DNA from 3 places in the Paenibacillus sp. FSL M8-0142 genome. Region 1 is predicted to be linked to each of the others. Evidence: riboswitches for the same ligand, from Rfam matches in the RefSeq annotation. Region 1 holds a riboswitch; each other region holds the start of a gene.
The links. Region 1 has a riboswitch for ZMP and ZTP ahead of NSQ46_RS12810 (tetrahydrofolate dehydrogenase/cyclohydrolase catalytic domain-containing protein). Riboswitches for the same ligand answer to the same signal wherever they lie in the genome.
Positions count from the first base shown of each region.

Region 2: another riboswitch for ZMP and ZTP. It lies ahead of purT (formate-dependent phosphoribosylglycinamide formyltransferase); the one in region 1 lies ahead of NSQ46_RS12810 (tetrahydrofolate dehydrogenase/cyclohydrolase catalytic domain-containing protein).
Region 3: another riboswitch for ZMP and ZTP. It lies ahead of rpiB (ribose 5-phosphate isomerase B); the one in region 1 lies ahead of NSQ46_RS12810 (tetrahydrofolate dehydrogenase/cyclohydrolase catalytic domain-containing protein).

Region 1 covers NZ_CP152008.1:2,710,254-2,720,943, forward strand. Annotated here, with positions in the region: gene NSQ46_RS12780 (macro domain-containing protein) at 1-422, shown strand, start outside; gene NSQ46_RS12785 (hypothetical protein) at 515-1,642, opposite strand; gene NSQ46_RS12790 (AAA family ATPase) at 1,900-2,451, opposite strand; gene NSQ46_RS12795 (GTP-binding protein) at 2,850-4,043, opposite strand; gene NSQ46_RS12800 (TIGR03943 family protein) at 4,059-5,009, opposite strand; gene NSQ46_RS12805 (permease) at 5,041-6,051, opposite strand; ZMP/ZTP riboswitch at 6,201-6,280, shown strand; gene NSQ46_RS12810 (tetrahydrofolate dehydrogenase/cyclohydrolase catalytic domain-containing protein) at 6,352-7,200, shown strand; gene NSQ46_RS12815 (Cof-type HAD-IIB family hydrolase) at 7,473-8,273, shown strand; gene NSQ46_RS12820 (MarR family transcriptional regulator) at 8,576-9,010, shown strand; gene NSQ46_RS12825 (NADH:flavin oxidoreductase/NADH oxidase) at 9,116-10,153, shown strand; gene NSQ46_RS12830 (helix-turn-helix transcriptional regulator) at 10,432-10,690, shown strand, end outside.
Region 2 covers NZ_CP152008.1:2,963,309-2,973,998, forward strand. Annotated here, with positions in the region: gene NSQ46_RS13870 (GNAT family protein) at 1-367, shown strand, start outside; gene tnpA (IS200/IS605 family transposase) at 643-1,116, shown strand; gene NSQ46_RS13880 (Lrp/AsnC family transcriptional regulator) at 1,287-1,727, opposite strand; gene namA (NADPH dehydrogenase NamA) at 1,889-2,911, shown strand; gene NSQ46_RS13890 (AraC family transcriptional regulator) at 2,944-3,846, opposite strand; gene NSQ46_RS13895 (phytanoyl-CoA dioxygenase family protein) at 3,970-4,746, shown strand; gene tnpA (IS200/IS605 family transposase) at 4,994-5,467, shown strand; gene NSQ46_RS13905 (YdcF family protein) at 5,925-6,557, shown strand; gene NSQ46_RS13910 (ATP-binding protein) at 6,561-8,006, opposite strand; ZMP/ZTP riboswitch at 8,220-8,301, shown strand; gene purT (formate-dependent phosphoribosylglycinamide formyltransferase) at 8,366-9,526, shown strand; gene NSQ46_RS13920 (MATE family efflux transporter) at 9,911-10,690, shown strand, end outside.
Region 3 covers NZ_CP152008.1:465,429-476,118, reverse strand. Annotated here, with positions in the region: gene atpA (F0F1 ATP synthase subunit alpha) at 1-23, opposite strand, end outside; gene NSQ46_RS02075 (F0F1 ATP synthase subunit delta) at 42-587, opposite strand; gene atpF (F0F1 ATP synthase subunit B) at 584-1,072, opposite strand; gene atpE (F0F1 ATP synthase subunit C) at 1,168-1,380, opposite strand; gene atpB (F0F1 ATP synthase subunit A) at 1,483-2,244, opposite strand; gene NSQ46_RS02055 (ATP synthase subunit I) at 2,280-2,657, opposite strand; gene NSQ46_RS02050 (AtpZ/AtpI family protein) at 2,650-2,883, opposite strand; gene wecB (UDP-N-acetylglucosamine 2-epimerase (non-hydrolyzing)) at 3,059-4,216, opposite strand; gene upp (uracil phosphoribosyltransferase) at 4,309-4,938, opposite strand; gene glyA (serine hydroxymethyltransferase) at 5,251-6,501, opposite strand; gene NSQ46_RS02030 (TIGR01440 family protein) at 6,785-7,369, opposite strand; gene rpiB (ribose 5-phosphate isomerase B) at 7,483-7,941, opposite strand; ZMP/ZTP riboswitch at 8,054-8,135, opposite strand; gene NSQ46_RS02020 (low molecular weight protein arginine phosphatase) at 8,270-8,857, opposite strand; gene NSQ46_RS02015 (manganese efflux pump) at 9,035-9,598, opposite strand; gene NSQ46_RS02010 (L-threonylcarbamoyladenylate synthase) at 9,687-10,690, opposite strand, start outside.

The sequences.
Region 1 (10,690 bases):
TTGAAGCTGCTGAGGATATCCTTGGGCACCAAGTAAATTGTCAAGGGGTTATGGGGTCCGGAATCGCTAAGCTGCTGCGAAACAAGTATCCGAGCTTATTTCCTGCTTATAAAGAATTTTGCCAAAACCACGATCCACATGATGTATTAGGCAAGTGCCTGATCGTCAAAACCGATAACAAATCCGTTGCCAATCTGTTTGGTCAGCTCAATTATGGAAGACAAAAAGTGAGGTACACGGATTATGAAGCTTTGAAGGAGTCCCTAGCCGCACTTAAGACGGAAGCACAAAAAGACGGTCTTAGCGTAGCTTTACCGTTCAACATTGGCTGCGGCCTGGCAAATGGGGATTGGAGTGTTGTATATGGAATCATTGAGGATGTTTTTCATGATTACGAGGTAACTTTGTACAAGGTAGAATGAATGATTTGTTCGCTAGGGCCAGCCGGAACGTCAGAAGTTTTTTAAGAATGGACGAAAAAAAGGGCAGTCCGTTGCTGCCCTAGAGATCGAGTTTAATAATCCGACCAAGAATCAAGTATACCATTATAGAAGTGCAAGTAAGTGTCGCCATAAATCCATTGATCCATAGTTAAATAGCTGCCCGTGTACGAACTATGATCATCGGGGGCTCCCCAGGATAGCAGCACCTGTTCCTGATTCATGCCTATAGCTATCTTTTGCTGAACGATCCGATTCCAGGTAGCAGAGTCCCACTTAGGGAATACGCTCTTGGGATTAACGGTGTAGAAACCTTGTTGTATTACCGTGCTGGGGTCATCATAAAAGGGAAGCTTAAAAGTAACATTAGCGCCGTTTGATCTCTTTGCAGTTACAATGAGCTTATTTCCCTTCATCTTCACAGATTTAAAGTAGACCTTTTCAATATTTAAAAGAGGATTGGATGAAGGTAATAGGTTTTTATTTGCCCAGTAATACTTGCCGGAATAAAAGCCGTTAACATTTTCATAATAAAAATAGGTACAGAATGTATCAGGTGTAGAACCACTTACCAGCTCTTCAACGACTACTCCATTATTCAGCAATATTTTAAAACTCGTTGTTTGTTTGCTGATTACTGCCATCTCAATTACCCGGCCAACCTTTTCTCCTTCATAGATGTATACCTTTTTCCCCATATAGGTCTTAAGATAGTCATCGGATACCCTTTTGATCTGGGACATTAATTTCTCTGATTTGGCTTTACCTTCTTTGTTGCTCCACAGAAAAATAGTATGAGATTCGTAAAACTCCTTACCGGACAGACCTGATATCTTATAAAAGTAGTCTAATTTTATATAAGTGGTCCCGTCTAATAAAACGGAATTACTTTCATTAATTTTGTATGTACCCTTATTTGACTTTACTGTGATTGGTTTAGAGTAGTCGATTGAAATGTTTTTAAGTTTAGACAATAATTTCACAGGAACATACGTACCCGGATTTTTGATTTTATCAATGGAATAGGCTTTTTCACGTGTTACAAGAATGTCACCGTCTAAGAAAATGGCCTTTTCTTCTGATAAATAAGCATTGTCAGGTATAACATTTGACGTTGCGTTTGATTCAGGTGACAAGAATATGGAAAAGAAAGAGGTAATCAAAAAAATGATAAGCACTTTTGTTTTTAGTAGTTTTTTCATACGGCCTCCAAGATTATAGTCATTATGGTCTATGAGTAAAGTACCATAAATGGTTAACGGTTAGTAGGAAATAAAAGTAAAGTGAGTACCGCTTGTCCATTCTTTCCCGGTCTTTAGCCAGAATCGAGCGTACATCAACCAATACGTATATACCAAAGGACGATAGATCAATGGAATGCGTCATATTCGTTGGGACGATGAACTGCCGAGGAACTGATTCAACGCGATTCGCTCGGAGTGTCACACGGGCATACAGCTTATAGCCGTTCAAGCTTTCCCTCGCTCCAAACCCGCTCCCAGATGGCATCTACCGTCTGTTCAATGGTCAAATCCGACGTATCGAGCCACAAACCGACTTTTGGCGTTTCCTCACGCAGCCGCCGGTCCAGCTCTTCGGCTTTCCAAATGCCGTATCCTTTCTTATTCCGCTGCGCTTCCCTCTGAAGGAGAACTTCGGTGTTAGGCGTCAAAACGACGATATATACCGGGACGCCCTTTAAGTGGTTGCCCATAGTCTGCAAGTGAGGCCCGATGATGATATCCTGAAGCACGACCTGGAACCCGGCAGCGACATAGGCGGCCGCGGCGGAAGCGGAAAGACGATACCGCAGCTCAAGCTGGGCTAACGCTTCCTCTGAGGCGTCAGGCAGCAGTTCTTCCCTTCCTTTGACAATCATCCTTCGAAAGGTATCTCCCCGTAAATGAACGGCACGATCAAATTTTTCCGCCAATAGCTGGGCGATGGTGGATTTGCCGGAAGCCATGGCCCCCGTCACTATGATGACGCCAGGATTTTGTATATCAGACATTCGTAAAACCTCCTTATTGATGCATTGGATTCGCATTCGATAAATCAATTCTAATTTTTGGTCACTTTGGTCCGCCAAAGAAAAGGTTGTTTGTGCCCTCGCGTGTCGACTTGATGCATTTCTGTCTTCAACGATAGCATAGAAACCGCATCGGAGGAGGGGAGAGCATCGTTCAAAACATTTTTTACCGACGATTATTAATAGATAAAAGGGAGCTAAATTTTCACAACTAAACTAGTCGTTATTACGATAAACAAGTGCTTGAAATATGAATATGGATTGAGATTGTGAAGCAGGGCATATGGCGTTTCATGTTCCGGCATAACTGCATATTAAACACGGGTACTGGGGGAATCACCCAGTACCCGTGTTTTGTTCAAGTGACTCTAGAGCATGCTTTACCGGGTGATGCTCCGCATCCTTCTGTCCCATTCCTCGGTGATGCGGGACTTGTCGAGCCCGCTTCCGATTAGCGTGAGATACCCCCGCTGCAGCGGCAGGGAGCTGGATTTGTGCTCCAGCCTGCCCGCCGCCCACTGTACCAGCATAGAGCCTGAATCCAGGCGGACATAGCCTTTGGCCCGAAGGAGACCCGTTACGCCCTGGAAGAAGGCCTCTAGCTCCTGTTTTCCGGCGGTTAACGAGTCCGGCGACAAAAACGAGTCCGGCAAGGACAAGGTTAACGAATCCAGGCCGGCGTACGAGGTCGGCTCGTTGGGATCCCGATAGGTATGGGGAGGAGATTGGCTGCTGCCGTCTTCATGATGATGCCAGTGTCTTCCTTGGAGCCGATCCTGTGGAGCCAATGGCTCCGGCGCTAATCCAGCCGCATTTTCCGCCAAGCCGGGCGGAACTGCATGCGTACTGTTTGGAGCCGCAGTAGTTCCAGGCTCAGCGGTTTCCATATGGACAGGGGAGAAGCTTGTTCCGGCGGCGCTGCCGGACGCCATCCCGCCTTGGTTTCGAGGGGGGAGCGAGATGACTCCGAAAACTTCGGCTTCGTTAATGTGGGCATAGTCTGTCAGACGTAGCTTGGCGGTGCCGTTGATGTTCCGAACCGCCGCCGTCACTTTTCTCAGCATCTTGGCATCGCAATCGCCTGCCTTGTTCAGCAGAATGGTATCGGCGAAAGCGATCTGCCCCCGGAGCGTACGCACCAGACTGCGATCCGACGCGAAGAAGCTGTTGTATTCGAGCATTTTGCCGGCATCGACGACGGCCACCTTGCGCGCTATAGATATGCGTTCAGCCAATGATGGTTCGGCCAAATCTTCAAGAATTAGCTGCGGGTTCGCTACGCCGGTTGTTTCGATCAGGATGAGATCGGGACGCCGCTTGAGCTGCACATCCATCGCCAGTTCGAGCTCGCCGCGCTTCGTGCAGCAGATGCAGCCATCGAGCAGCTTCTCCACCGGAACGTCGGGCATGTCACCGGAAATAACCGCTCCGTCTACGTCCATTTCGCCCATTTCATTCATGATAACGGCCGTGTTCCACCGCTGAGTCTTTGCGTAGGCGAGCAGTCTGAGGAGCAGGGTTGTTTTGCCGCTGCCAAGAAAGCCGCTGATGATGATGACAGGTGTCTTGTTCATCTTCTTCACCTCCGGTTAGGGTTGAGCTGCCGGATACAGCTCATCAAACGCAGCTACAGAGTCAGGATTGGTAAAAATATACGGCGAAGCCGGCTCTTCAATCGCCTCGATCGATTCGGCTTGAATCAGCAGGCGCTCCTCGCCTTCGATTTTCACGGTCTGGACCGTGCCTTCAATCGATACCCAGGTATCATTCTCGAAACGGGATGCTTGCTCTCCGCTCACGAGAATGCCGAACGGAACGGCATCGGCCGTGCAGCACATCAGCAAGAACCGGCTGACGGCAAACATGTTCTTATCCATGCTGTCATCCCTGAACACAAAGCCTTGGACCGAGATGGGCTTGCCGGCAAAGACAGGCTTATACATCTCGATCGCGCCGACGGTCTCGGAAAATATTTCGGGCCTTACCGTGACGGAGGGCATGGCGTACAGCCGCTTGGCCAGCTCCGCAAACTCCACGCTATACTTATCCCTCGGTGCGAACGGATCGACCGGGCTGCTTTCATTTCCGGTTGGGTTCGGTGCGCGGGCGCTGCCAGCGGCATCGGAATCTCCGGGTACATTCTCAGAACCGGTCCGCACATCCGGATTCGGATAGGTGTACACCATGCCCTTCTTGGCTGCCATGCTGCTCGCGAGAGGCTGATCGGGCACCAGCAATCCGAAGAGCAGGGGTAAGGCGAACAATCCGTAGACCGTTAAATTTCGGACAACGCCTCGGGGATGAGGGTGCTCGCAATCGCATACGTCGCCGGCGTCGCCCATTACGGCATGATATACCATGCCGAAGGCAATGAACAAAAGCGGTACCGGACAGAGCAGCAGAAGCGTCTGCATCTGCGGAGCCAGGTAGTATTCAAGGAGATTCGATTCATTTAAGTGCATGACATAAATAGCAAGAGCAGCCAGCAGCAGCGCACGAACAACATAATGAAACCGCGCACCTGCCGATGAATGGTTCATGGAAAGAGCTCACCTCCTTCTTGTTCACGGATTATCCGCCAAGCAGTATGTTCGCGATCAGGGAACCGACAAACACGAGCGTGACGATGACGACACTTAGCGCAATGACGAATCTCGTCTTAAATGCGGCGGATAGCATGAGCAGCGTTTTGAAATCGAGCATCGGGCCAAGCACGAGAAAGGACACGAGAGGGCCCACGGTAAAGGTATGCGTAAAAGCCGAAGCGACGAATGCATCCGACGTTGAGCAGAGCGAAAGGACAAACGCCAGACCCATCATGAACAGATAGGAGGACATCGGACCGCTCGCAAGAGAGAGCAGCTCCTCCCGCGGAATAAATGCTTGAATGCAGGCCGTGACAAACGCACCGAGCACTAAATATTTGCCCATATCCACCATTTCGTCACCAGCATGAACAAAAAGGCTGCGCCAAGTTTTGCTGTGTGCGTGGGATGGCCGGCTTCCGGCGGCTTCGACCTCGGCGGTGAAATCATGGAAGGAGCGCTTTAGCGGGTTATTCTTCACGAAAGCAAATACGAGCAAGCCGATCGTAACGGCAATCATGAAGGCCAGTCCCATTCGTCCGATCGTGATCTCGGGATGCGAACGGAATGCCATCATCGTTGCGGCAAGCACCACCGGATTCAGAATCGGGCCGCTGAGAAGAAAGGTGATCCCGACATAAGCCGGCATGCCTTTTAACATGAGCCGGCGCACAACAGGGATCATGCCGCACTCGCAGACGGGAAGGATCATCCCGAGCAGGGATGCGAACAGGACGCCGGGAACTGGATGCTTCGGCGTTAGGCGGCGAACCCATTCTTCCTTGACAAAGATTTGCAGCAGCGAAGAAATCAGCACCCCGAGCAGCACGAACGGCAGGGCCTCAAGGAAAATGCCGATGAATACAGTTTTAAGCTGCTGCACTTCGGTGCTGCCAAGCAGGGCGAGCCCGCTCCGGGGCATCGTCATGAGAGCCGGGAACAGAAAGAGCAGCGGCAGGAAGAACGGCAGCCATTTGAAAAAAGCCGGAATTTTCATGAAGGCCTCCTGACGAAAAAAATCATCTACGAGGACATTCTATGCTTGGACGAAAGACAACTTTCCAATTTAATCAAAAGAATTACGAATAACTCTTTCCACCGAAGCTATGGCGTATTCCCGCAAGCTCATGGTATAGTAGTAGTACGTAGACTATGCGTTACTGGCGTAGCTTGGGGTACCAAGAGGGAGCGCATAGTTTCATATGCCGTACGCCTGGGCAAGAGGTAAGGAGACGATCATGTCGCCTTGCCTCTTTATGTTTTTATTGACTAACAATGGCGAAGGAGCGGGTTGAACATGAGTACAGAAACGTTGATTTTGGATGGGAAAGCGGTATCGGATGATCTAAAGGTTAAGTTGGCCGTCAAGGTCGAGCAGCTTAAAGCCAAGGGAGTCACTCCTTGCTTGGCTACGATCCTCGTCGGGGATGATCCGGCTTCGGCAACCTATGTGCGAATGAAGGGGAATGCATGCCAGCGCCTGGGGATCGAATCCCGGAAAATCGAGCTGAAGGCGTCGACGACCACCGAGGAGCTCATCGCGGCCATTCGGCAGCTGAATGAGGACTCGGCAGTGCATGGCATTCTGCTCCAGCATCCGGTTCCGCATCATATTGATGAAAGAGCGGCATTCGATGCGATCGCGATCGAAAAGGATGTGGACGGCGTGACCACGCTCGGCTTCTCGCAAAATGCGTTCGGTTTCGCGGACTATCCGTCCTGCACCCCGGCAGCGATTATCGCGATCATGGATTATTACAAGCTTCCGATCGAAGGCAAGCATGCCGTGGTTATCGGCCGCAGCCCGATTCTCGGCAAGCCGGTCTCGATGATGCTGCTAAACCGCAACGCTACGGTGACGATCTGCCACTCCAAAACGAACAATCTAGGCGACATCGTCGCGCAAGGGGATATTGTCGTTGCTGCGGTCGGCAAGCCAAAGTTCATTCAAGGCGAGTGGATCAAGCCGGGGGCGGTAGTGCTTGACGCCGGCTACAACAAAGGCAATGTCGGAGATGTCGATTATGAGGCGTGTGCGGAGCGCGCGTCGGCCATCACGCCGGTTCCGGCAGGCGTCGGGCCGGTAACGATTGCCACGCTGCTGAAGCATACGGTTGAGGCGGCCGAAAGAACACTGAAGTCCTAATCGTGGATAATGCAATGCAAATGAACCGGGTCCTTTTGAAGGCTCGGTTTTCTTTTGAATAGGATGCCGAGAGAAGACTTCCCGTTCCGGCTATATGCGGAGAGCCCTTGTGCGGATTGTCTTTCACCAAGGTTGGGTCACCTAGGATAAGTTAAAAAGCATGATGGATTCGTGTTGTTGGAAGATCATGAGGTATAAATTGTTGCTTGCTCTGAAATGCTTTTCATCATTTACAATACACCCATCAGCTATGAAAAGAGGGGCGAGGGCTATTGAATAAAAAATTAATTTTCTTTGACATCGACGGAACGCTGCTCGATCACGACAAGCGGATCCCGGAGTCGACGCTGGAGTCCATTGAACAATTAAAAGACAACGGGCATGAAGTCGCGATTGCGACCGGTCGCGCTCCCTATCATTTCGAGGAAATCCGCGAGCAGCTCGGCATCGATTCCTATGTGTCCTTGAACGGGCAATATGTCGTTCACCAGGGCAAGCCGATCTACGGGAACCCGATGCCTCCCGAGCAGCTGCAGCAGCTGACCGAGCTGGCGGTGCGGATGGACCATCCGATCATCTATGCAGGAAGCGATGCAATGAAAATGAACGTGACTCACCACGAGCACATCGATTCCAGCTGGGGCGAGCTGAAGCTGACGATCCCGGAATATGATCCGGAGTACTATCTTGGACGGGATATTTTCCAGGCCATTGTGTTTTGCACCGAGGAGGAAGAGGAGGCATATCGGTCCAGCTTTGGAGGAAGGCTTGATCTGGTCCGCTGGGGTCCGTACGGCACCGATGTGCTTCCGGTCGGCGGTTCCAAAGCCGAAGGCATCCGGCAGTTTATCCAAGCGCTGGGCATGGACGTAGCCGATACCATCGCCTTTGGCGATTATCTGAATGATCTGGAAATGCTGTCGTATGTCGGCCATGGCGTAGCCATGGGGAACGCGCCCGACGTCGTCAAGCGCGCAGCCCGACACGTTACCAAGGATGTAGGCGAGGACGGCATCCGGCACGGGCTTCAAATGCTGGGCCTGCTGGATCCAAAACCGCAGGTGATGGCATAAGCAAGCTTTTATAAGCGCGTGCCTCTCCCGACCGGCTCGCAGTATGATATTGCCTGCTGCATGCACGACGTGCTTAGACGGTGCTTGGCGTCGCATCATTTCTTATCGTTCCGATCAACACACGAAAGGCTCGTTCCTTAAATGATAAGGAGCGGGCCTTTTTGCGAGATATCATGCGATGCAACAGGAAAAGCCGTTTGACGGCTGAAATGTGAGCTTGATATGATAAGTTAACAACAGCTGCCTTTCGGGTGGGAGAGACCTGCCATCTGAGGGCCATTAACCTAGAGCAGGTGGGAACGATGTCAACCAATCACAAACAAGATCTCATTACAAGCTGGCTGTCCTTGACGCAAACACAGGCGATGATCACAAATGAACTGGAACAGACGCTTCAGCAGCAGCACGACTTGTCGCTGAACGAGTTTTACGTGCTGTTATTTTTGTTCGAGGCTCCTGAAAAAAAGCTGCGGCTGCAGCAATTGCAAGCGATGGTCGGCCTCAGTCAAAGCGCGATCTCGAGGCTGGTCAGCCGCTTTGAAGCCAAGGGCTGCGGTGCAATGCAGCGGGCGATCTGCGAGAATGACCGCAGGGGGATATATACGTCGCTCACCTCCATTGGTGAAGACAAACTTCAACGGGCAAGAGCTACCGTGCTGAATGTGCTGGAGCAGCAATTCTCTTCTCCGAAATTCCGCCAAGGCGTCCAGAATATGATGGAGATTATGAAGTCCTGATTGTATCGAAATATTGACGAATGCTCCTTCGTCTGTTATTTTAAATGCATGCGCATGCATTTAATTTAGAGGATTACATGACATCAGGAGAGTGAAGGAAACCATATGGAACATTTATTCAGCCCCTTTACGTTGAAAGCTTTGAAACTGAAAAACCGGATCGTGATGCCGCCGATGTGTCAATATTCCGTTACGAACAAGGACGGTATCGCAACGGATTGGCATTATCTGCATTATGTGAGCCGCGCGGTCGGCGGAACCGGGCTCGTCATTGTTGAGATGACGGACGTAGAGCCTGACGGACGAATCTCGGACTACGACCTTGGTTTATGGTCCGATGAACAAATTGCGCCGCTTGCGCGCATCGTTGACGGAATCCACCAGCATGGCGCGAAGGCTGCGATCCAAATTGCCCATGCCGGCCGGAAGGCGGAGGACGCGCAGACGCCTGTCGCGCCGTCGGCCATTCCTTTTGACAATAATTCCAAAACGCCGAGAGCCCTGACGACCGAAGAAGTACAAGAGATGGTGGAGAAGTTCCGGTTGGCCGTACGCCGTGCCGTGCAAGCCGGCTTTGATGCCATCGAGCTGCATGGAGCTCACGGATACTTAATTCACCAGTTCCATTCACCATTAACGAATACAAGAACCGATGCATATGGCCAGGATTTAACGAGATTCGGCGTCGAGGTGATTCAAGCGGCCAAGAGCGAAATGCCTGACGATATGCCGCTGATCATGCGTATCTCTGCAAGGGAATACGTGGATGGCGGCTACGGTATCGAGGAAAGCATTGCGTTCTCCAAGGCATATCATGCTGCAGGGGTGGATATGTTCCATATCAGCGCTGGCGGCGAAGGCCCAATCGCTGCAGAGGGAAGACCGGGTACCCATGCGGCATACCAGGTTCCGCTGGCTCGACAAATCAAAGAAGCCCTGGGCGTACCGGTGATTGCTGTCGGCCGGCTGGATGAGCCGACTCTGGCGAATGCAGTCATCGGCAATGAAGAGGCGGATCTTGTTGCCGTTGGCAGAGGGATGCTGCGCAACCCGTATTGGGCGTTGGAAGCGGCAGCCGTTCTCAAGAAGGATACATCCATTCCAAGACAATACCTCAACGGATTTCCTAAACAGGCGCAATAATCATGAAGAATGCATGGAACGGTTTGCCTGCGTTAACTAGCGGGAAGTAACACGAGATCTCGAAATAATATCAAAATGAGCAATGCTCCATTCCGATTCCATTCATTTATTGGATATGAAAGGTTATCGATGGGTCACGACGACCCTTCGATAACCTTTTTTTGTTTGTCGTCTGGGTGGAATGGCGTGTAATCGCAAAAAATATTTTAAGAATTCATTATTGTCAGCTTTACAATAGTGTGTGACGTACACTATAATTATTTCCAGGAGTTGATGACATGTCTGAAGATCAAGAGATATTGCATGGACTGGTACAGGAGCTTCGAAGAGGCACGATCATTATTGGCGTGCTCAGCCAGTTGTCAGAGCCGCAGTATGGTTACTCCCTCGTTGCCATATTGCAGGAGAAGGGAATCGTCGTCGAGGCGGGCACGCTATACCCGCTGTTGCGAAGATTGGAGAAGCAAGGCCTGCTTGAAAGTCAGTGGGATACGAACGAGGCAAGACCTAGAAAGTACTACATCATTAGTAAGATGG
Region 2 (10,690 bases), 250 kb from region 1:
TACCCTTCGAGAGGGACAAGCACTGATCGGTCATATCGTGTTTCACCCATGGTTCGGCGAGCACACGTACGAGATCGGCTGGGTATTCCATCCCGGATATCAGCGTAAAGGATACGCAACGGAAGCCGCTGCTTCCACGTTGAATTACGCTTTCACCAACCTTGGGCTGCACCGGGTGGTGGCTACTTGTCAGCCGGATAACATCGCTTCTTACAGGGTGATGGAGAAGATCGGCATGCGCCGGGAAGGGCATTTTATTCAGTGCATCCCAAGGGAAGACGGTACCTGGTGGGACGAATACTATTACGCGGTGCTGAAGTCGGAGTGGGTACTCTGTTCAAGCCGGAGCAGCAAGGATGCGAAGTAGGAAGTTCCACAAGGCGTGGGGATTGAAATGCAGCAGCAACATAACGATATGGTAGAACCAGCTTGAAGCCGATAAACGATGCCAATTGAAAAAGGTCTTCGTCCTATCAGAGGATGGAGACCTTTTTTTTGTTGCGGCTTTAGCCAGTTGAGCTCGCGAAGCGTGCGAAACAAAAAACCACCCGCTATGCGGGTGGAGGGATCGAGGTTTGACCAACAAGACCATTCCGATAAAATTGAGATGTTCAGGCTCAATAATGAAAGGAATGGTCTTAGATGGCAAACAAGAGCTATAGTTTAGCTCACACGAAGTGGATGTGCAAGTACCACATTGTGTTCACCCCGAAGTATAGACGGAAAGAGATTTATAATCAAGTGAGGAAAGACTTAATCGAAATTTTCAAACGATTATGCAAATACAAGGGAGTGGAGATAATCGAAGGTCACATGATGCCCGATCATGTACATATGTTGGTAGCAATTCCCCCAAAAATCTCAGTATCATCATTTATGGGATACCTGAAGGGGAAAAGCTCACTCATGATATTCGAGAAGCATGCTACCTTGAAGTATAAATATGGTAATCGAAAATTTTGGGCGGAGGGATACTACGTCAGCACAGTGGGCTTAAATGAAGCAACTGTAGCAAAATACATTCGTGAGCAAGAAGCACACGACCAAGCAATTGATAAACTGAGTGTGAAAGAGTATGAAGATCCATTCAGCAAAAACAGTAACAAGAAGAAGTAAACCAGTTTAACTGGTAAGTGAAAGTGACAAATTACACTGAGCCTGAACAATTTTATTGTCAGGCTAGCGTCTTTAGGCGCAGTTTGGCAACAAGGGGTTATACCCCAAGAGCAAACCACCCGTTTGACGGGTGGTTCTGATTAACCGATTCGGCGCTTGCCGAAATCCGGCTACTCTTCAACCTGTGAGGGCAGCAGCACCCTGTTCTCAATCGGGGACGACATGACGATCAATGTCGTGGAATCGCCGAATTGTCCTGTTTGGTTGATGAACGCTTCGAGTGCCCGCATCGAGTCGCAGACCACTTTTATAAGATAATTATGTTGACCGCTGATACGATGGCATTCGACAACCTCGTTCGATTGCTCGCAGAAAGCAATGAAATTCTCGCAATGCTTCGTATGGAACAATAAATACGCCATACAGTGCTTGTTCAGCTTCTCAGGCGACACGACCGCTCGATATCCGATTATGACGTCTTGCTCTTCCAGCTTCCGGACTCGCTCGGTGACCGCTGGCTGAGACAGCCCGATGAGCTTGCCTAGCTCCGTCATGGAAAGCCGTGCATGATTTTGCAGCATTTCGAGGATTTGGACATCCGTTCGATCCACATGCGCACCTCCTTAGAAAATTAATTTTAAATCCCGAAACTTCCTTGAAAATTGCGGTGAAAATAATGATGAACCTTTAACTTTCCATTCTCGCTTGCGCCTTTATCATATAGGATTAAGCCATGAGATGCAAAGCATAAAAAACGGAGAGGAGAGCAGCTATGTCCATGTTATTCAGTCCGATTACCATCCGCGGCGTACGGTTAAAAAACAGAATCATGATGTCGCCGATGGGCACGTTAGCAGCAGACCAAGAAGGGAAGCTAACCGAATGGCAGTATTTGCATTACGGCGCGAGGGCGATCGGCCAAGCGGGATTAATCATGATTGAGGTAACGGCCGTTGAGAGGACGGGGGCAGATCCGGGCGGATTGGGATTATGGGATGATGGGCAGGAGCAGCGGCTTCGAGAGCTTGTGAGCATGCTGCACCGGCAAGGGACGGCTGTTGGCATGCAGCTGGGTCATGCCGGCAGGAAGAAGGAGCAAGGCACCGGCTTCTCTTCGTCAGGGGCAGCGTATCGGGGGAAAAGGACGAAGCCGATGACGATTGCGGAGATCGAAAGGGTCATCGAGGCCTTCAGGAACGCGGCTGTCCGTGCTAGGCGAGCAGGCGTTGACGTCATAGAACTTCACGGCGCTCACGGTTACCTCATCAATGACTTTTTGTCCCCTTTGACCAATCAGAGAGAGGATATGTATGGAGGTTCAAGGGAGAATCGGTACCGCTTCCTCGGGAGGACCCTTGAGAAGGTGCGGCAGGTTTGGAACGGTCCTCTATTCGTGAGAATCTCTGCGGAAGAATACCATCCTCATGGGAACCATATCGAGGATCACCTTGACTTTGCCGAGCGGATGAAAGCGCAAGGGGTCGACCTCATCGACGCGAGCAGCGGGGGCGTAACCGATCAAAAACCGGAGGTATATCCAGGCTATCAGGTTGCCTATGCGGAAGCGATTCGCCGTCAGATTGGAATGCCGACCGCTGCAGTCGGGTTGATTACCTGCGGGAAGCAGGCTGAAGAGATCCTCCGCAAAGGTCAGGCCGATCTCATCGCGGTTGGCCGTGCCCTGCTGAAAGACCCGTTCTGGCCACGGACGGCAGCCGAGCAGCTGGGAGAAACCATACCTGAGCCGGCCCCATACCGTAATCAATGGTTCACCACCGGATATACAGAGGGTTAACAGCAGAACGATCAAGCCGAATCGATGAGCTGTTATTCGGTACGTGCTGCCAAGACTGCTTTAAATTTAGCGCGGTATGCTGCCGGTGGTACGCCCTTCGTCATGGTAAACAATCTCGTGAAGTAATGGACGGACGAAAAGCCGGTACGCTCGGCAATCAGCTTAATCGGTTCATCAGAAATCGTCAGCATAAGCTCAGCGGCTCGAATTCGCTCCGTTCGGACGAAGCTGGAAAATGACTCATGGATGCAGGTTGCGAACAATCGCGACAGCTGGCGAGGGGATATATTCAAAAATCGTGCAACCTCGCTTAAAGACAGCTGCTGACGGCCCAAGTTATCCCTGATGTAGAGCTTTGCCCGCTGAACAAGCTGGGCGGAGTGGGAGAAACCGGTGGAGATTTCCGGCCCTTTCGGGAGCGTGTCCTTTTTGCCGAACATGACGGAAAAAGACTCAAGCAGCGCATGCGCGAGGGGCGGCAAGAGCGTAACCGGCAGTGATTGGCCTGGCTGTTCATGGATGAGCAGCGATTTCCACAGATGGATTGACGGCGCTTCGCGGGCATCCTCAATCCATACCGGCCCTCCTTCCAGGACACGCAAGTAGTTCATGGCGTGATCCTCAGCCGGATGGTTTCTGACTTCAAAAGCAACGAATAACAGATCCAGTTGATCGACATTTTGGATCCGATGGTAAATATCTGGCCTTGAACAAAAGGCTGTGCCTTGTCGCAAGGGAAAATCGACGCCGGCTTCAGTATAGATGCCTTCGCCATTGTCAACGTAACAAATCTCCAGGAAGGAATGCTTATGCATCGCATTGGTAGCCAAATTCCGGACGCTTCCCCAATAATGTACGAGAAAGGAAAGACGCTCGCCCGGCAGATGCCCGGCATACCGATTGAGCCGCTCCTCGCTGTGGGTCCATTGAATCATCGTTATGAACACCTCCTTGGCGTAATTGTACAAATTGTGGTCCTCGCTGTGCAAATACGTCGATGCATGAGCTGCCTATAATGAAACCAGAACCAAAACAAGATTGAGGAGGGTTTCTAAGGCATGATTAATGAACAAGATGTCCAATTTTACAAAGATTATGGGTATCTGCTGGTCCGGAACGTGTTCGATCCGGCGGAAGTGGAAGAGATGCGGGAAGCGGTTGAGAAGATTATCCGGAGGGCGGCGCGCGCCAAGGCGGATCAGAACCACGCTTGGCAGGGCGATTATCTGCCTCCCGAGCAGCTGAAGAAGCTCGTGCTGAAAGGGTTTCATGACGTACACTATCATGATGCCGCTTTCATGCGCGCCGCCATCCACCCGCGAATGACCGCCGTACTGCAGCAAATTATCGGACCGAATGTGCAGCTTCATCATTCCAAAATGCTGGTGAAGCCTCCCTCAAACGGGGCAGCCTTTCCGATGCACCAGGATTATCCTTACTTCCCTCATCGTGATCATACCATGCTTGCGGCAAGCATTCACCTGGATGATGCGGATACGGAGAACGGATGCTTGTGTGTCGTTCCCGGTTCCCACAAAGAAGGAATACTTCCTCATGTAGGCTCGTATTACCTGAACCACAAGGAATATCCGATATCGTCAGGGACACCTTGTCCGGCATCGGCGGGAGATGTACTCTTCTTCAACTATCTGACCATCCATGGGTCGGACGTTAACCGCAGCGAGCGAACAAGGCGAAACGTGTTGTTCCAATATCGGGATGCATCGGATCTGCCGACGGCCAATGTTCACTTTGATTGGGGGATGGGGCTGATGGTTAGCGGTGAAAATCCCGACTTTAATAACGTGAAGCCGAAGTACGAGATCGTGGGCTAGCAATGTCATGGCTGAAAAGAATTGTATTCGGATGAGAAGAAAGGATAAATCTCAGCTAAAGGCGACGGTTAAACAGGGATGCTTTGAATCCCTGTTTTTTCATTATGGCTTTAGCCAGTTGAGCTCGCGAAGCGTGCGAAACAAAAAACCACCCGCTATGCGGGTGGAGGGATCGAGGGTTTGACCAACAAGACCATTCCGATAAAATTGAGATGTTCAGGCTCAATAATGAAAGGAATGGTCTTAGATGGCAAACAAGAGCTATAGTTTAGCTCACACGAAGTGGATGTGCAAGTACCACATTGTGTTCACCCCGAAGTATAGACGGAAAGAGATTTATAATCAAGTGAGGAAAGACTTAATCGAAATTTTCAAACGATTATGCAAATACAAGGGAGTGGAGATAATCGAAGGCCACATGATGCCCGATCATGTACATATGTTGGTAGCAATTCCCCCAAAAATCTCAGTATCATCATTTATGGGATACCTGAAGGGGAAAAGCTCACTCATGATATTCGAGAAGCATGCTACCTTGAAGTATAAATATGGTAATCGAAAATTTTGGGCGGAGGGATACTACGTCAGCACAGTGGGCTTAAATGAAGCAACTGTAGCAAAATACATTCGTGAGCAAGAAGCACACGACCAAGCAATTGATAAACTGAGTGTGAAAGAGTATGAAGATCCATTCAGCAAAAACAGTAACAAGAAGAAGTAAACCAGTTTAACTGGTAAGTGAAAGTGACAAATTACACTGAGCCTGAACAATTTTATTGTCAGGCTAGCGTCTTTAGGCGCAGTTTGGCAACAAGGGGTTATACCCCAAGAGCAAACCACCCGTTTGACGGGTGGTTCTGATTTTGCGTGGCAAGCGTCGTGGCTAGCTCGATCTAGTCGCTGCTCCGGCTTCGAGCCGCTCCACCTCGATCTTACCTCTGCCCCATTCATCTAATCCGTATATCTAATTCGTGCATCGATCGCTTACATCTAACCCGTCCTTGATCCTCGCACCTAGTGGACTTAAGCCGGTAAAGGAGCTTATAACCTAATGAAAATACCGGGGGAGAGAACCGGTATGGTAGAATGGAGTCGTATTGAACGGATTCAGCTCCTATCAATTTAAAAATCAACGCTTTGCTGCGAAAAGGCTTTCGAGGAAGATCGGGGGGGAGTTTGTGAATAATGTAAATCGGTCTCGCAAAGTCGTAGGAAGCCGAAGAAAGACGATCCGGCGAATCGTCCTCTCAGCTGCTGCCGTTATCATGGCATATATGGTTTATGCGGCCGTCGCCATATGGACTTACGGAGCAAAGACCGAGCCTGTAAAATCCGATGCCGCCATTGTACTTGGAGCGGCCGTGTGGGGCGATAAACCCTCCCCCGTATTCCAGGGACGCATTGATCATGCCTTATGGCTGTATAAGCATCAGTATGTGGATAAGCTGATCTTTACGGGGGGACGGGGATCGGACCTTGAGTCGGCGGAATCCGAGGTTGCCCGGGATTACGCGATTGCCCGGGGAGTTCCGGAAGCAGACATTCTGATCGAAACGGTGTCAAAGATAACGGAAGAGAACCTGTCCCATGCCCAAGCGGTCGGTGAACAAGAAGGTTTGTCCACGTATTTGATCGTCAGCGACCCGCTTCATATGAAGCGGGCGATGACGATGGCGGACGATTACGGAATGAAGGCATATCCGTCACCAACGGATCGAAGTGCATATCAAAGTTTCCGGAGCAAGGTTCCATTCCTGCTTCGGGAGATGTTTTATTACACCGGTTATGTCGTGCTGTCGCCTTTTCGCTAATATCTATAAAGCGGGCAGCTGAATCGTAAAGCTGGTGCCCTGCTCCGGGGAGCTCTCCACATGGATCGATCCGCCGTGATTGTGGATGATGTTTTTCGTGATCATATATCCGAGCCCGGTTCCGCTGTCCTTCGTTGTATAGAAGGGCTGTCCCAACGACCGGATCTGCTCTGGCGTCATGCCGATACCGTCATCCTGGACGATGATATGGACATCGCTGTCGCTTTGCTGAATGGTCAGCGTGATCGTTCCTCCTTGATCCATCGCCTCCATGGCGTTCTTCAGCAAATTGATGAATACCTGCTTCAGTTGATTCGCTTCGCCGTGAACGTACACGGGCTCGGCTGGGAAACGCGGGATGATCTCGATATTGTTCAGCGCAGCCTGGACCTTCATCAGGGTAACGATTTGTTCGACGATGCCGAGCACGTCAAATGGCTTGCTGACATGGGAGGTTTCCGGCTTGGATAGCACCAGCAGTTCATTGACGATCAGCTCGATCCGTTTGAGTTCCGATTCGATGATATCGAAATACAGCTTATTGCTTTGCTCCGACGAACGAAGGAGTTTAATGAAGCCGTTAATTGACGTGAGCGGGTTACGGATCTCATGCGCGATTCCTGCTGCCAATTGTCCTGCTGTCGTCAGCTTCTCGGACTGCATGATGCGATCCTCTTCCATCTTCTGCTCTGTGATATCTTTGAATATGCTAAGCGCGGCCTTTTCGCCTCTATAGGTGGTGACCAGCGTGATACCGGAGACGATTTTTTGTTGACCGTCGAAACAGCGGATAAGATATGTAACGGGTCCGATTTCCCGATATTCCGCATAACGCGTTCTTCGCCTTGCAAGCTTATGATGCGAAGAGGGATCTACCACGACATCGGTTGAAATTCCGAGCACATCGGAGACATTCGAGGCGTGAAGCAGCCGTAGCGTCGCTTGATTTGCGTACTGGATCATGCCGTACTTTGTAATGAGCGCGGAAAGCGGGAGCTCTTCCAGCAGCTGCAGGAAGCCTTCTTCCTTCTCAACCAGTTTCATTTCCTTCTGTGTCAGCTGTTCCTGCAGCTCGTAAACAGGGGTGAGGTTCTCAAATTGGACCAAGCAATGGCGGAACGGCGATTGCGCTTCAGCGGATGCCGAAAAGTGAAGCTTCAAATCCAGATTCCGTCCGGCAGGATGTTCGTATTTCATGCCAACTTGGAGTGCGGTCACCTGAGAAGGCTTGAGCTGGAAATCTCCCGCCTTGTGCCTAATCACTTCCAGAATTCCGCCGATGTTCGTCCCTTTCAGTGCTCCATCCATTAATTCTTGTTTGGAGCAGCCCAATAACTCACACAAAGCCGAATTGACTTGAAGCACTTCTCCGTCGATTGAAACGATGGCCATTCCGATGATGGCGTGTTCAAAAGCAAAGTCCTGACGCTGGACAGAATAGGGGAGCACGGCAAGTCTCCTTTCAATTGACTGTAAGGTTTGATCACCCCCCTATTATATGTGCTGGATGCGCTTTCATCAATGAAAGGGCGATAGATTTGGTAACTTGCGCGCATGGAACGGATTGGTCAGTGGCCGCTTTCGGTGATTGTCATGAGCGGTCATATTGCATTCATATTGCATTCATGCTCAATATTCAGTATGATTTAGCTGACAATGAGTAGGTCGATGTGTGACTGGCGCTGCATGGGGGAACCATGAGGGAGCACATGGATGACGACAGCCGTACGCCTGGGCAGAGGTAAGGGAAGTTTATTTTCCCTTACCTCTTTTTAATATTTCTATTTTGAAAAGGGGACTGGAGAACGATGTATAAAACGAAAAAAATGCTGCTGCTGGGATCCGGAGAACTCGGAAAGGAAGTCATTATCGAAGCGCAGCGGTTAGGTGTGGAGACCGTGGCGGTAGACCGATATGCCGACGCGCCTGCCATGCACGTCGCGCATCGCCATTACGTCATCGATATGCTCGACGGCGCCAAGCTGCGGGAAGTCATCGAGCGGGAACAGCCTGATCTGATCGTTCCCGAGATTGAGGCCTTGGCCACATCCGAGTTAGTGAAGCTGGAGGAGGAGGGCTTCCGCGTCATTCCTACCGCAAGAGCGGCCAAGCTGACGATGGACCGGGAGGGCATCCGCAGGCTTGCTTCGGAGAAGCTCGGATTGCCGACGGCCGGATACCGCTTTGCGGATAACTATGAACAATTCGAGGTCGCGGTAAGGGAGATGGGCTTTCCTTGCGTAATTAAGCCGCTTATGAGCTCTTCAGGGAAAGGGCAGAGCGTCTGCCGATCGGAGAGCGACATTGAATCATGCTGGAACATTGCAATGGAAGGCGGGCGCGTACAGAACGGCCGGGTGATCATCGAGGAGTTCATCACCTTCCAGTCGGAAATCACACTGTTAACGGTTCGTTCGGTGAGCGGGACAAGCTTCTGTCCGCCGATCGGACATGTGCAGGAAAGCGGTGACTATATCGAATCCTGGCAGCCTCATCCGATATCCGAGCAGCAGATGAAGGAAGCCGAGCGCATTGCGAGGGCCATTACCGATGAATTGGGCGGCTTCGGATTGTTCGGCGTCGAGCTGTTTCTGACCGAGGATCAAGTATATTTCAGTGAGGTATCGCCTCGCCCGCATGATACCGGATTAGTTACGCTGGTCACGCAAAATCTGTCCGAATTCGCGCTTCATGTCCGGGCCATCCTCGGTTACCCGATTCCGGAAATCGTGCTGATCACCCCGGGCGCCAGCCGTCCGTTGAAAGCACCGGGTGAGCTTGAAAACTATAAGATTACGGGCGCCGAGCAGGCGCTCGCGGTACCGAACACTCAGGTTCGTCTATTCGGCAAGCCTGTGACAAAGGCTGGCAGAAGAGTGGCAGTGGCCTTGTCGACCGCAGGCGAGGTGGAGGAAGCGCGATCTCGTGCCAAACAGGCATTGGACAAGCTTGGGGTGGAAGAAGTTTAACGGCAGTGATCACCTTCTTCCGGAATGTGCCTTGTCCGCTTAAGCTTGGGATCAAATCCATTTGAAGAATGCAAAAACTGCCCAATAGCGAGAGGTCAGCCGGATTGCCAACGGCTGGCCTCTTTTCCATAAGAGGTACGTTAGATCCCTATCTGCGAATGGCCATACGATGATCGGAAAGGCAGTGCCATGGAAATTATTTAGATTTTGAATATAAACCTGCATCACTTTTGCCGTTGTTCATGATAAGATACACAAGAAAACAGCATTCGTGCTGCCCGGAAGGCCCATCGCCCGATAAGCGACCCGGTGTGCAGCAGGAAACCATACATATTAGAACAAGATGTTAGAATGGCGAACTTCACATCATAGGAGAATGCACGCATGAAAGATATGACACAAGGCAGTCCGATTAAACTGATCATCATGTTCACGATCCCGCTGTTAATCGGCAATCTGTTTCAGCAATTCTACAATATGGCCGACACGCTCATTGTCGGACGCACGATCGGCGTGAACGCGCTGGCGGCCGTCGGTTCGACCGGAAGCATTATGTTTTTTATTATCGGATTTGCGCAAGGCCTGACGGCAGGCCTCTCCATCATTACCGCGCAGAGGTTCGGGGCAAAGGATATTGCTGGTGTGCGTAAAAGCGTCGGCACGAGCTTTTGGATCAGTATCGTTTTCACGATCGTCCTGACCATCCTTAGTGTCGTGTTTACGAAGCCGGCCCTCGTCATGATGAATACGCCGGTTGAAATATTGGATGATGCTTATTCGTATTTGATCGTAATCAATGCTGGCGTCGGCGCAGCGGTGTTATTCAACCTGCTGGCCAACCTGCTTCGGGCGCTCGGGGACAGCCGCACTCCGCTATTGTTTCTGGTTATCGCAAGTATTCTGAATATTGTGCTGGATCTCGTGTTTATACTCGTCTTTAAGATGGGCGTAGCGGGTGCCGGGCTAGCAACTGTCATCTCACAGCTGTTCTCCTGTCTGCTCTGCCTGATCTATATCCATAAAAAGGTTCCGTTGCTGCAGTTCAAAACGGCTGACTGGTCGATCGATTGGACGTTTATTGGCCAGCATATGCGGGTGGGTTTCCCGATGGGCTTTCAGGCATCGATCATCGCCATCGGGGCGATTATTCTTCAGATTACGCTG
Region 3 (10,690 bases), 2.2 Mb from region 1:
ATTTCTTCAGGTCTGATACTCAACGTTTTCACCCCTATCTACTATGCTCGTCTATTAAAAGACTTTTCGAGACGCTCCAGCTTGCCGGCAAGGCTTCCGTCATACAGCTTGTCGCCGATCACGACTTTCAAGCCGCCGAGCAGGCTTTCGTCTACCACATTGGTCACCCGGATATTCTGCTGAGCCAGCTGTCCGAATTCCGTGGCTACTTGTTCTTTTTCCTGATCGCTAAGCGGGTAGGTAGAATAGACTGTGGCATCCGCCATTCCCAGGCTGGCACCCTGAATCTTCACGTAACTGTTCAGAAGCTCGGCAAACATTTCCGTACGCCCTCTTTCAAGAAGCAGCTCGATGGTATTCAGCACAGGCTGCGAAACCTTTCCTGCTAACGCCCTTTTCAAAACGTCCATTTTTACGGACAGCGGAATATTCGGCGTGGAGATGAACTTCTGAATGTCCGCGTCTCCTTCGATCGCCGATACGACGGCGCGCAATTCCGCTTCCACTTCCAGACCCTTCTGCTGCTGAGCCGCCACGTCGAACAGCGCCCGCGCATACCGCTTGGCTGCTACTGTATTTTGGCTCATGGTCTGCCTCCTACCTCTTTAAGGTATTGGTCAACCAGTTCTTCCTGTGCTTTATCATTCTTAACTTCCCGTTCAATCAGCTTGGATGCAATCTTGACGGAAACGCTGCCCAGCTCGCTGCGGAGCTCTTCGACTGCCTTCTTCTTCTCGTTCTCGATATCCCGGACCGCTTCGGATTTGAGACGAACCGCCTCTTCCTTGGCTTGCTCCAGAATTTGCTCAGCCTGCTTGTTGCTCGTTTGTCTGGAACGCTCGATAATATCGTGAGCGTCTTGACGCGCTTGCTCCAGTGCCTTCTTCTGCTCTTCTACGTAAGCAGCCGCCTGCTGGCGGGTCTGTGCCGCTTCGTTCATCTGGCTCATAACCAGCTCACGACGCTGCTCCATGATGCCGAACAATTTGCTGAACGCAAATTTTTGAAGCAAAAAATAAAGAACAATAAACGAAATGATCGTGATTACGATATTTTCCCATAGAATGTTCATTGAGGTCACTCCTTTCCATCAACACGAAGTGCGGTGCCTAACAAAACGAAGGCGCGGATGGCATCGGCCCTCCCCGCCAAACCGTTGTATTGTTATTAAGAAAACATGATCAAGAACGCGATTACGGTAGCCGCCAAAGGAATAACCTCGACGATACCAACACCGATAAACATCGTCGTTTGCAATTGACCGCGTGCTTCCGGCTGACGAGCGATAGACTCAACTGTTCTGCTTACGATCATACCGTTACCCAAACCTGCGCCAAGAGCGCCAAGACCTACTGCAATAGCTGCTGCCAAAAATTCCATTGTTAAATATCCTCCTTAAAATTGGTTCATAATAGAGTGGTAGTGCTATAAATATATCTCTTTCGAAAAACACCGCTGTCACGGCGGATTCGTCCGAGTGAATCAATGCTCTTCATGAATCGTTGTTTGCGAAATGTACACCATGGTTAAGATTGTAAAGATAAACGCTTGCAGTGCTCCGATGAAGATACTGAAGCCTTGCCATGCGGCCATGAACGGAATACCGAAGAATCCGGTTTTCAGAATGACCGTGATCAGAACTTCCCCTGCGAAAATGTTCGCATATAGCCGGATCGCCAGAGCGATTGGCTTCGCCAGGTTCTCAATGATGTTAAGCGGCAGGAAGATCGGGAATGGTTCGATATAGTGCTTCAGGTAATGCTTGCGGTTCAGCTTCAGGCCCAGGTAGTTCATGAGCACAAATACGACAAGCGCCAGCCCCGCAGTAACGGAAATGTCCGCTGTTGGTGATTTCCACCACAAGACGTGAGCGTAGTGTCCCGGCTCGAGACCAACCGTAGCCTCAATTGTCTTACCAAAGACTTTGAAATCTGCCGGCAAGTCGGTGATAACCGAGAACGGCAAGCCGAGCAGGTTCGCTACGAAGATGAATAGAATCAGAGTCAGGCCCAGCGATATGTACGCCTTCCCCTTCTTCAGATCCATAGCGCTTGCTACGACACCCTGCACAAATTCCACTACCCATTCCATGAAGTTCTGCAGTTTGGAAGGGTTTTCGACAGATAGATTCCGAACAGCCAGACGCACAAGCACAAAGACAATGATCCCTGTAACCAGCAGCATCATGACAGCGGATAGATCCAGACGGAATCCACCTAAATCAATAATCGGTGATTCATGCATAGAATTATTTTCACCCCTTTCCAAGTTAGCGCTGATCAATGATTGTTTCTCAAACTGAATACAATGCTGACAGGAATGGTCAACAATTGGGGGATGAACAGACCGGCGATAGCGCCGCCGAGCGACACCTGTTCGAGCTTCGCCGCGAAGACGACGATCAGAAAGCCGATGCATAGTCTCGTGATGAAGCCGAAGTTGTATCTCTTCGGTTCAGGATTGACAGCCAATTGTGCCAGCTGCTGCACTTTCATGGAAAGGAAGCGAACATTAAACAATCCCGCCGCCATGCCCATGATCATCCCCACGATGACGGGGCGATATTCCGGGTAAAGAGCCCATCCCAGAAACAAGGCAGACAATAAGAGCAATGATACTCTAAATACAGCGTTCACAATGGAAGTCAGATCATTCACTTTGTGCCCCCAGAAACTTTTTAATGAGAAGAGCAATATTCAAAATCCCTATAAAGAGCCCTAAAACGGTTCCAATCGCCAACCAGTATCTGGGCCCGTCCAGCCATTCGGCCAGCCACTTGCCTGTCAAAAAACCGATTACGATATACACGGCCAGTAATCCACCGGCCCCGCTGATATACAGCGCTATCAACCAAGGGTTGTCTTGACTATTCGGATTTTTCATATAAACCTCTAATCCCAACTCATTTTACTGAATATGACAAGACTTTGTCAATGAATCGATTTTTTGATTTTCCGTGTAAAATCGGGCGTTTTGGGCTCCCTAAACTGCGCAAAACGCCGCGGTAACCGTACAGTTCAACTGTATGCTGTCCCCTTGCGAATCAGAATGCGGCAAACTATGCCTTTGTGAACATTCTGTGAAATTCTTCAGGGCGTTCTTTGAGGATGCCAAAATGGTGCAAAATCGCATTGACAATCCGCTGGGAAGCTTGTCCATCGCCATATGGATTCGCTGCCTTGCTCATCTTCTCATACAGCGCATCATCCGTCAGAAGAGCCTTAATCCGACTATATACCTTCTCTTCTTCCGTCCCTACCAGCTCCAGCGTTCCGGCCTCAATGCCCTCCGGACGCTCGGTCGTATCCCGGAGCACCAGCGTCGGTACGCCGAAGGAAGGCGCCTCCTCCTGCATGCCGCCGGAATCGGTAATGATGAGGTGCGTATGCGGGTAGAAATTGTTCATATCCACCACATCCAGCGGATCAATCAGCTTGATGCGCGGATGGTCGCCCAGAATCCGGTGAGCCGGCTCCTTCACCGCAGGACTCGGGTGAACCGGATAGACGATCGCAATATCCTCGAACTCATTGGCAATGCGCTTCACAGCCTCGAAAATTTGACGATGCGGCTCCCCGTGGGATTCCCGGCGGTGCGCCGTCATCAGGATCAGTCGTTTGCCCTCGGCCCAATCCAGCACCGGATGCGTATAGTCGTCACGTACCGTATATTGGAATACGTCCGTAGCCGTATTGCCCGTTACATAAATGCGCGACTCCGGCTTGTTCTCTCTGCGGAGATTGTCCGCGGACCATTCGGTCGGCGCGAAATGGACATCCGCCAATACGCCGGTCAGCTGCCGATTCATCTCCTCCGGATACGGAGACAGCTTGTTCCATGTCCGAAGGCCGGCTTCGACGTGGCCGACCTGGATCTGCTGCAGGAAGGCCGCATAGCTCGCCAGGAACGTCGTCAGCGTGTCGCCGTGCACGAGCACGATATCCGGCTTGGCCTCGCGCAGCACCGGCTCAAGACCTTCCAGAACGCGAACGGTGATTTCATTTAATGTCTGGCGTTCCTTCATGACGTCCAGATCATAGTCCGGAACAATCTTGAACACCTCAAGCACCTGATCCAGCATCTGTCGGTGCTGGGCCGTAACGCACACCACGGATTCAATATGCTCTGGGTGACGCTGCAGCTCCAAAATGAGCGGCGCCATCTTGATCGCTTCAGGGCGCACCCCGAATATGGTCATCACTTTCACTTTAGACATGGCTGATATTACCTCTCCTTATCATCCTTGCTTCCGATCCCGCCGGCCTCCCTGGTCAGGCAAGCCGGTTAGCGGACAGTCAGCGGATTCTATTATTTCGTCCCGTAGAGCCGGTCTCCCGCATCGCCTAAACCAGGTACGATGTATCCATGGTCGTTGAGACCCTCGTCCAATGCAGCAACATAGATGTCCACATCCGGGTGCGCTTCCTGGACCGCCTTAACGCCTTCCGGCGCGGCTACGAGATTCATCATTTTAATCTGGGTGCAGCCCCGCTTCTTCAAGACGTCGATCGCAGCAATCGCGGAGCCTCCTGTTGCGAGCATCGGGTCGATTACGATCAATTCTCTTTCGGTCACATCAGTCGGCAGCTTCGTGTAGTATTCCACGGGCTGCAGCGTTTCCGGATCACGGAACAAGCCGACGTGCCCGACCTTTGCTGCCGGCAGAAGCTTGACCACCCCGTCCAGCATGCCTAAACCGGCACGGAGAATCGGCACCAGCCCGAGCATGCGGCCCGAGATAACCTTGCCTTCGGTTTCGGCGACCGGGGTTTGGACGGAAATCGTTTCAAGCGGAACCTCCCGCGTGATTTCATAAGCCATTAATGTCGCGACCTCATCTACAAGCTCGCGAAAGTCTTTTGTGTTAGTCCGCATATCGCGAATAAATGTTAGTTTGTGTTGAATCAACGGGTGATCACAAATCACCAATTTTCCCATGTCAGGTCCCTCCGGTTGGATACAAATATGTTTTCAATATGGGCGTATAATATGGTAAGCTCCATAAATCCTGTCTATTATATCATTCCCTCCGGCCATTTGACACCCGCATAGGTCATGTTTCTTTCGACTCGAAGGGCACGTTAAAGCTCCTCGCCACCCACCCTATATACGGTTCCCATTTTTTCCAACAAAGATGCTCCTTCCAGGATTCAAACGACCTGCCTCTCGCAGCCGAAACCCTCCATATGCAAAAAAAGGGTATTCCTGCAGGTTCATAACCCTGAGGAATACCCACCCCGTCGATCCCGATTAGTACTTGAGGTCCGGATACAGCGGATACTGATCCGTCAGCTCGGCAACCATACGGCCTGCTTTCTCGAGCGTCGCCTCATCCTTCGGAGCCTTCAGCGTCATCGCGATGATCTTCGCGATGGTCACCATGGCCTGCTCATCCATGCCGCGCGACGTAACCGCCGGCGTACCGATCCGAATGCCGCTGGTAACGAACGGGCTGGTCGGGTCGAACGGAATCGCATTTTTGTTGACGGTGATGCCGATCGAATCCAGAACTTTCTCCGCATCCTTGCCGGTGATGTCCAGATTGCGCGTATCCACCAGCATCAGATGGTTATCCGTTCCGCCGGAAACGATGTTCAGGCCTTCCTCAATCAGCGTATCGGCTAGTACCTTCGCATTGTTCACGACATTTTGAGCGTAGGTTTTGAAGGACGGATCCAGCGCTTCGCCAAGAGCAACAGCCTTCGATGCGATGACATGCATCAGCGGTCCGCCCTGCGATCCCGGGAATACGGCCTTGTCGATCGCTTGCGCCCAAGCTTTTTTGCACAGAATCATGCCGCCGCGCGGCCCGCGGAGCGTCTTATGCGTCGTTGTGGTCACGAAATGCGCGTGCGGAACCGGATTCGGGTGAAGTCCAGCCGCAACAAGACCTGCGATATGAGCCATGTCGACCATAAACAGCGCGCCGACATCATTGGCGATCGCAGCGAGCTTCTCGAAATCAATGATGCGCGGATAGGCGCTTGCGCCGGCAACAATCAGACGAGGGCGATGCTTGAACGCCGCTTTGCGGACTTCATCATAATCAATGAGGAACGTGTCCTCTTGAACGCCGTAAGCCACGAAATTGTACAGCAGACCGGAGGCATTGACCGGGCTTCCGTGCGTCAGGTGACCGCCATGGGCAAGGTTCATGCCAAGAACGGTATCGCCAGGCTTAAGCGCTGCAAGATACACCGCCATATTCGCCTGCGCGCCGGAGTGCGGCTGCACGTTGGCATGATCGGCTCCAAACAGTTCCTTCGCGCGGTCACGAGCGATATCCTCGACAATGTCGACACGCTCGCATCCGCCGTAGTAGCGTTTGCCAGGGTAGCCTTCCGCATATTTATTGGTGAGGACGGTGCCCATCGCTTCCATGACCGCTTCGCTGACAATATTCTCCGATGCAATCAGTTCGATATTGCTGCGCTGGCGCTTCAGCTCCAGCTCCATCGCTTCAAGTACAGCAGGATCGTTCTTACGCAAATGTTCCATCATTTTTATATCCTCCTATGATCCAAAATCTTACTATAAATATTCTGTTTCCGTATTACACAGGGCCAACTACCAAATGGGATGTGGAGCAAGCACGTGAAATGTTTCTACAATCGCTGTTGCTCCCGGATTTCTTTGATCTATTGAATTCATCCAAGGTAGAAATCCGTTCACAAAGGCGAACACTACCATTTTTTCGAAATCATTTCACTCCCTTGCCTGCATCTCTTTCTTTAGTTAACCCTACAAACAAGCAAAACAGGATGTCCAAGCCGTTCCAATCGAATCAATTGCATGATCCGGAATCCGCATCCGGCACCTGGCGATAAACGGCCCGCTCTCCGCCGATCAGCTTTGGCCGGGTATAGGCGGCCGTAACCCGAGCCTCGCCGATATACCGCTCACTCGGCCTGAAGGGAACCGCCACGCTGCGCAGATGCATGCCGATCAGCGTCTCGCCGATGTCGATACCCGCATGCGCCTGAATGGATTCCGCCAGGCAAGGCTGCTTCATGCTGCGGTAGGCGCTGGCTGCCATGGAGCCGCCGGCTCCCGGAATCGGTACAGCCGCCACTTCCGTCAAGCCAAGCCGCTCGAGCAGCTCGCGCTCAACGACCAGCGCTCGGTTCAGATGCTCGCAGCATTGGAAGGCCAGCGAGAATCCGTACTCCGCCTGAACCTCGGCAATGCCTTCAAGCAGCTGCTGCGCCGTCTCCAGCGCGCCGCCTGTCCCTATCCGCTTGCCCGCAACCTCGCTCGTGCTCGCGCCGACGACCAGCACCTTGCCCGGTCCAAGCTTCGCCGTCTCGGCGAGCTCGCGGACGATGCGGGCGGTCTGCCCGTTTAAGGAAATGTTGGAAGCATCGCTCATGCCACAGTCCTCCCTTAATAGTCTCTACGTCGCTTCATGCCCTCGTCCCGCACAGCTTGTATGCGGGGAACCGTCCGGAATACAGACCAAATGGCCTTACGGAAAGAAACGTCCTATCCGTTCTTTAGGTAGCGTTCCTCGATCGCCTTGATCTTGTTGACGCGGCCGACATGACGCTCGCCGTGACTGAACTCGGTTGTCAGCCAGGCGCTGACGATTTCCGCAGCAAGACCAGGGCCGACTACGCGTTCGCCGAGCGCGATCACATTGCTGTCGTTATGCTCGCGCGTCGCTTTGGCCGAGAACACATCATGCGTCAGGGCGCACCGGATTCCCGGCACCTTGTTCGCCGCGATGCTCATGCCGATGCCGGTTCCGCAGATCAGAATGCCGCGATCGGCTTCGCCGGACACGACCTTCTCGCATACCGGCAGCGCATAGTCCGGATAGTCGACGGAATCGGAGCAGCCGCAGCCGAGATCCTCCACCTCATGTCCAAGGCTGCGAATAACCTCCATGATCTCCTCTTTCAGGCGAATGCCCGCATGATCCGTGCCTAGTGCAATTTTCATCGATGAAACCCCCTCATATGTTCGCTTTCGCGTGATTAGCTTGTTTCATTATAACCCAAATATCCCGCAAAAGACGAAAAAAGAGCAGTCGGCGCACACGTAGTGCTCCAATGCTCTTTGCCCAGGCGACCGGCCGTATACTCCGGTGCTCCACCGTGGTTTCATCCACTTCGTCGCCAGTTACACCGGATCTATTGTTGTTTCCCCTACATCTTAAATCAATCGTCCGGGAAAGGCAAGCGGCTTTTTTAGCCACGCCTGCAGCTGTGACTTTTCCACTCACGTGCTCTGATGCCAGAGTCATAATTCATCCGCCCGCAGCAAGCGATTACGCCTGCCCGCCCGCATTCAGCTTGTCCAACAAACGAAAGAGCGCCGTCCGAATCTCGGCTGCGGTCGCTTCATACTCTTCCTTCGTGCCGCCGAACGGGTCCGAGATATCAAAGCTAGGAATGCGCTGGCGAAGCTCAATCAACCGTTCGCGATCCTTATCGCTGACATTTTGACCAAGCGCTCGGGCCAGCTCAATCGATGCGTACAGACTGTCTTGCTCCTGCAAATCTGCAAGCACCTTGCTGTCATCCTCAACATATTCCTTTAAGGTATGCATTTTATCGGCCGCGTGAGGAAACTGCCGAATGGCATATTGCTTATGCGATTGGGTTAGAGTCAGAACGAGATCAGCCCATTCCACCAGCTCTGAGGTGAGCGGCTTTGATACGAGCTCGTCCCGGATATCCTGATCCCGCAGTACGGATTCCGCATGATGGGACACCGGCATGCCATCTATCGCCGATACGCCGGCGGATCGCACCTCCAGCGGAATGCCCCGCTGCTTCGCCAGCTTGCGCAGCATCCCTTCGGCCATCGGACTGCGGCAGGTATTTCCGGTGCAGACAAATAGTATCTTTTTCACAGTCTTAAGGCTCCCTCCCGTCAGTATTAGGTCACTAGGGATATTGTATCAAATCTCATCACAAATTTCGCAACTTCTATATTACTTGGACAAATGATTCCACAAAAGTCTACTCTGCCGGTCAACGAATTCCCGCATTCATCCTCATTTCATATCCGGTGTGCCTTACCACCCGTATCAGACAATAAACATCACGCCGAACACAACCAAAATAAGTCCTCCCAGCATCTCGCCGTACTCGCCCAGCTTGCTGCTGACCTGACGGCCCAGCATCAAACCGAGAATCGACATCAAGCCGCCGACCACCCCGAAGGTTACAACGATCAGCGTTACATCATGCACGAACATGCCCAGCGATAATCCGACCGAGAACGAATCGATGCTGACGCTAAGCGAGAACAACAGCATACCCAGCAGTGCGGATGGATGAACGAGCTTGCCCTCGCCTCCGCGAAAAGCGTTATGGATCATATGGCCCCCGAGCAGAACCAGCAATCCGCCGGCGGCAAGCCCGGTAACCTGTCCCAGCAGCAATCCGACATAACGGCCGGCAGCCAGCCCCAGCAGGGGCATCAGCATATGAAACAGGCCGATCAGAAAGCTCATGCCCAGCATATGACGGTGGCGCAGCCCGCCTCGCAAACCGACGCCGATGCCAAGCGAAAACGCGTCTAGCCCGAGTGCAACCGCCATGAGCAGAATCGCCGCAAGCTGTCCCGATTGGACAGACGCCTCCAACATGCCCATTCCCCCAAGTCTCATGGTCTTGTACACCATATGCGGACAAGGGATAAATGATTCCTGATCGGCTTTGGAAAAAAGGCTGCGGTTAATGATCCACGTCGATAACGCGATGTCCTGCCGCCTTCAGCAGCCGGTTCATCACCGCGGCGCCGAGGCCCTCTTCAGGGCAGGCTTCCGCAAGAATGAAGGTGGCGCCGGCCTCGTCGAACCTGCGCAGGCCGGCGTACAGCCGGCGGGCCGCTTCCTCCGGCGCGGCCTGGCGGCCGAGCGGGACCGCCACGTCCGCGCGGTAGCGACCAATGTGCTCGTCGAACGACAGCACACCGGTCACCTCGCCGCGGCGGGCGGCGGCCGCAAGCTCGGCCGCGATGCGGGCCGCTACCGCTTCGGCGTCGCGGCCCTGCACCACGCACATCGCGCCCTTCGGCGCGTAGTGCGTGTATTTCATGCCCGGCGAGCGGGGCGCCGGGCTCTCCGCCTCCCCGGCGGCGCTTGTTAGCGCCGGGTCGAGGCGCACGCTTGCCGCCACCGCGGCAAGCTGCTCGGCCGTGACGCCGCCGGGACGGAGCACCGTCACGGCACCGTCCTCGCCGGCTTGCACGACCGTCGACTCGACGCCGACCCCGGCAGGGCCGCCGTCAAGCACGCCGTCGATCGCGCCGGCCAAATCCTCCAGCACATGGCCCGCAAGCGTAGGGCTCGGCCGGCCGGAGCGGTTCGCGCTCGGCGCGGCCAGCGGGCAGCCGGCCGCGCGAATAAGCGCGAGCGCAGCCGGGTGGTCAGGCATTCGCACCGCGACCGTGTCCAGCCCCGCCGTCACACGGGACGACACGGCACCCGGCTTCACGGGCAGCACCAGCGACAGCGGGCCCGGCCAGAACGCCTTCATCAGCGCACGCTCGGTATCGTTTACCCGAAGCGCCAGGTCATCCAGCTGGGACAAATCCGATATATGCACGATCAGCGGGTTGTCCGAAGGCCTTCCCTTCGCCGCAAATATACGTTCAACCGCTTCCGTGCTTCCCGCATCGGCGCCCAACCCGTAGACCGTCTCCGTCGGGAAGGCGACAAGCCCGCCGCCTGCAAGCA